2 regions of the Zhongshania arctica genome follow, and region 1 is predicted to be linked to the other one. Evidence: predicted binding sites of a transcription regulator. Region 1 holds the regulator's gene; the other holds the start of a gene.
What was found. Region 1 encodes sigma-54, which starts transcription at its own class of promoters, with help from an activator protein. Its sites were predicted from a motif close to TGGCACANNNNTTGCNNT; they were not measured.

Region 1 (2,206 bases):
TATCATTCGGCACCTGCAAGCTCGGGGTATTGGGGTATTGATCACCGACCACAATGTCCGCGAAACACTGGATATTTGTGACAAGGCGTATATTGTCGGCGAGGGGCGCATTGTGGCCGAAGGCAACGCCGAAGCGGTGCTCAATAGCCAGATCGTTCGTGATATTTACCTCGGCGACAAATTTACGCTGTAAGTACTGTTCTGTATAAATGAATCGGCACAGGTATTGCAGGGAAACCGTGTCGCGACTACACTGACATAGAGGCATATCACGTGCCGGTAGAACGAAATTTCGTTCGCATTACCACTTAATTCACGTTGTAGAAGTCACCGCCTATGAAACAATCGCTACAGCTAAAAGTCGGCCAAAGCCTGACAATGACACCCCAGCTGCAGCAGGCAATTCGTCTATTACAACTGTCCACTTTAGACCTTCAGCAAGAAATTCAATCAGCGCTAGATTCTAACCCACTACTGGAAATCAGTGATGACGACGGCGACATAGAAGTCAATATCGAACCGACTTCCGCCGAACCCAAAAAACCTGAAAAAGCCAGTGACAACGAGATAGAAGCGCCTCTGCCTGAAGCAGATACTGAATGGGCAGAGCGCAGCGACATTCCCGAAGACCTGCCGGTCGACAGCCAATGGGATGACGTATTCCAAACCAGCGGCAGTGGCAGTAGCTCGGGCAGCGGCGCCTCGGGCGAAGACAATGACTACAACAACGATTATCGAAATTCCAGCTCAGATTCACTTCAAGACCACCTGCGCTGGCAGCTCAATCTGAGCCGCTTATCTGATATTGACCAAATGATCGCCGCCGCGATTATCGATGCCATCGATGAAAAAGGCCGGCTGACGGTAAGCCCAGAGGAACTGGTAGAAGGTTTTAATAGCGATGCGATAGAAATTGAAGAGGTGAACGCTGTTTTACACCTCATCCAACAATTTGATCCGCCTGGCGTTGGCGGCAGAGACCTGCAGGAATGCCTTTTAATCCAGCTCAAACAGCTGCCCCAGAATACGCCTTACGCTGAAGAAGCCTGCCTAGTAGTTAGCCAGTATATGGCACAACTGGGCAACCGCGATTACAACCAAATTATGCGCCGCTGTCGTCTCAAAGAAGAGCAGTTGCGCGATATTTTAAAACTTATCCAATCACTAGACCCCACTCCTGGTAACGCGATTGGCAGCGACGACACTGAATACGTTATTCCCGATGTTTTTGTTAGCAAAAAAGAAGGTCGCTGGTTAGTAGAACTAAATCCAGACATTGCGCCCAAAATTCAAATAAATGCCCAATATGCGTCACTGGCTCGCCAAAGCAGTAATAGCAGTGATAATGACTATATTCGCGACAATCTCCAAGAGGCACGCTGGTTCATTAAAAGTCTTATTAGTCGCAATGAAACCCTAATGAAAGTAGCGACCAAGATAGTCGAATACCAACGCGGCTTTCTTGAATATGGCGAAGAGGCAATGAAGCCACTCGTATTGCACGACATTGCCGAAGCCGTCGGTATGCATGAATCCACCATCTCGCGGGTCACCACGCAAAAATACATGCACACGCCACGCGGTATTTTTGAACTAAAATTCTTTTTCTCAAGCCATGTATCTACAGATACTGGCGGCGAGTGCTCAAGCACGGCGATACGCGCCTTAATTAAAAAATTGGTGGCCGCAGAAAACCCTCGCAAACCCTTAAGCGACAGTAAAATAACAGACTTGCTTGGCGAACAGGGTATTCAAGTTGCGCGGCGTACCATTGCAAAATACAGAGAATCACTGGTTATTCCGCCCTCAAATGAGCGGAAGCGACTAGTATAATGTAGTGATCTAAGGATCACTGCTAGCAGCGACTCGCCGCGAGGCGCCAGCATTTTTAAGCGATGAAGGAGCAAATTATGCAGATTACTGTAAGTGGTCATCACGTAGACGTTACCCCCGCCCTCCGCGATTATGTAAACAATAAGCTGACAAAACTGCAGCGACACTTTGACAATATCACCAATACTGACGTCACTCTGACGGTAGAAAAACTCGTTCAAAAGGCCGAGGCGACGGTGCATGTTGCCGGCGCAGATTTATTTGCAACCTGTGAATCAGAAGACATGTACGCGGCAATTGACAGTCTAACCGACAAGCTTGATCGTCAATTAATTAAACACAAAGAGAAATCGCTGGGCCGCTAAGGCCTTCG
Region 2 (2,206 bases), 550 kb from region 1:
CGGTTTGAGCCAATAGTGAGTTGGCGTATGGTGCGAGTGCGTATAGTGATGGTTGGATCTCTATCGCTGGCGGAATCTTGCCGAAGCGCCTGCTTGGCGTTGCGGACGACATTTAGGAAGGCTTGAATAAGTTGTTCGCGATCGCCAAGTATGTCTGGAATACTGGGGTCGTAGTCGCGAATAATGTGAATGCTACCTTCGTTTTCTACTTCAACAAGCTGCCTTACCCGCTCTAATACCTCGTGAATATTAGTCCTTTGTTTCTCTGGTGCGCGGTGGGGCCCTAGCATTGTGTCGACTAGATTTCGCAGGCGGTCAGCTTCCTCAATAATAATATTGGTGTAGTCGTGTAGCTTGGGGTCGCTAAGTTCGCGAGCCAGTAGCTGGGCCGCACCGCGCAGGCCGCCCAAGGGGTTTTTAACTTCGTGGGCAATGCCGCGAATTAGCGCTTGGCTATTTTGCTGCGATGACAGCAGGCCTTCTTCGCGGCTGATACGGATAAGTCTGTCTAATGGCTGTAGTTCGATGATTAGTGAGGTGCGGCGGTTTTCGGTCACCGGGGTCACCGCGTAGTCGACCGTTATCTCTGCGCCGGAACGCAGGGTTAAAACAGTTTCTCGCTTGGTATAGGCCTCACAGTTATTGATGGCGTCTAGCAGCTTAACGAGGGTGTCTTCCTGTTCATGAAATAGCTTAGTAATAGCTTCGCCGTGAATACGTTGGTCAGATACCGCCAATAGTGACTCTGCAGCCGGATTAATATAATTAACAGTCAGGTTCGGCTCTACCAACAGTATTGCTGTTTTTAAGTTGTCGAGAATTTGATGGTACATATTGATCGGAGGCATAAGGTCGCCAGTGTGTGCGTTATGTCTTGCCTAGTAGCAATTTCTAGGCCAAGCGAAAGCTACGGGGGTTTATGGGTGATTCAGCAAATTTATCAAGCAGAATGATCTAAAAGCCCTGTTTTGGGGCTATATCCACAGTAAGTACACGGCTTTTTCTTGGGGCGGAATTGCCATGATATTTCATATTATGCACACATAAGGTGCAAACAAATACTTAATAATAAAGTGCAGAGAGATTAGTTCGTCGGCCGATAAACCGTAATGTTGATGCTGTCTTCCGAGAGCGTTTTGCTGTTCTGGTCAATGAGGGTGGCCTTAATACGACGTTGGCCGCGGGGAAGTCGTGGAATGGCGGTGCTCATTGATGTCGATGTGCTGAGAACTTCACCGTCAAGACTGATACGTACTTGCTGACCTTTGCGAAGTGCTTGATCTGTAGAGGTGCTTACGGTTATGCCGACTAGGCCATTGGCTATAATGGCGCCGTCGCTGGGGGAGTTTATGCGTATGGTATTGCGATCTAAATTCACGGCTTTCTTAGGTGTGCGCTTAGGTTCATCAATGTCTATTGCGGGTGTGGTGTTCAGTGTGGGGAGCGTGATTGGTTCTGCACTTTTGGGGGCTTTATCGGAATATACGGTGCGGCCGTTGTCATCGGTATAGCGATAGATTTCCGCATGTAGGGCCTGCGAGCATAAAGCAAAAATACAGCTTAAAACGAGTATGCCGCGCATAGTTGCTCCGGGGGTGATGGCTAGATTTAATGATGTGACTAGATTGAGTTTACTACAAGCATAAAAAAACCCGCCATTGGCGGGTTTTTTTACAGTAGACGCAAGTGTTACACGCTGTAGTACATGTCGAACTCAACGGGGTGAGTTGTCATGGCTAGGCGCTCAACGTCTTGTGCTTTCAGTGCGATATAGGCGTCGATGGTATCGTCGTCAAATACGCCGCCAGCGGTCAAGAACGAGCGGTCTGCATCTAGGGCTTGCAGTGCTTGATCTAAGCTAGAGGCAACGGTTGGAATTGCCGCTGCTTCTTCTGCTGGTAGATCGTAAAGATCTTTGTCAGCAGCATCGCCAGGGTGAATCTTGTTTTTGATGCCGTCTAGGCCAGCCATCAGCATAACCGCAAACGCAAGGTAAGGGTTTGCAGATGGATCTGGGAAGCGTACTTCTACACGACGTGCTTTCGGGTTTGGTACAAACGGAATACGGATTGACGCAGAGCGGTTACGCGCTGAGTAAGCCAGCATAACAGGTGCTTCAAAGCCGGGAACCAAGCGCTTATACGAGTTAGTAGATGCGTTGGTGAAAGCGTTGATAGCGCGAGCGTGCTTGATGATACCGCCGATG

Region 2: the regulator sigma-54 is predicted to act here: its motif matches at 882-899, upstream of glnL (nitrogen regulation protein NR(II)).

The regions. Positions count from the first base shown of each region.
Region 1 covers NZ_JBFRYB010000001.1:1,235,592-1,237,797, reverse strand. The annotation lists gene lptB (LPS export ABC transporter ATP-binding protein) at 1-193, shown strand, start outside; gene AB4875_RS05625 (RNA polymerase factor sigma-54) at 337-1,833, shown strand; gene hpf (ribosome hibernation-promoting factor, HPF/YfiA family) at 1,911-2,198, shown strand.
Region 2 covers NZ_JBFRYB010000001.1:689,904-692,109, forward strand. The annotation lists gene glnL (nitrogen regulation protein NR(II)) at 1-848, opposite strand, end outside; gene AB4875_RS03145 (DUF4124 domain-containing protein) at 1,085-1,582, opposite strand; gene glnA (glutamate--ammonia ligase) at 1,690-2,206, opposite strand, start outside.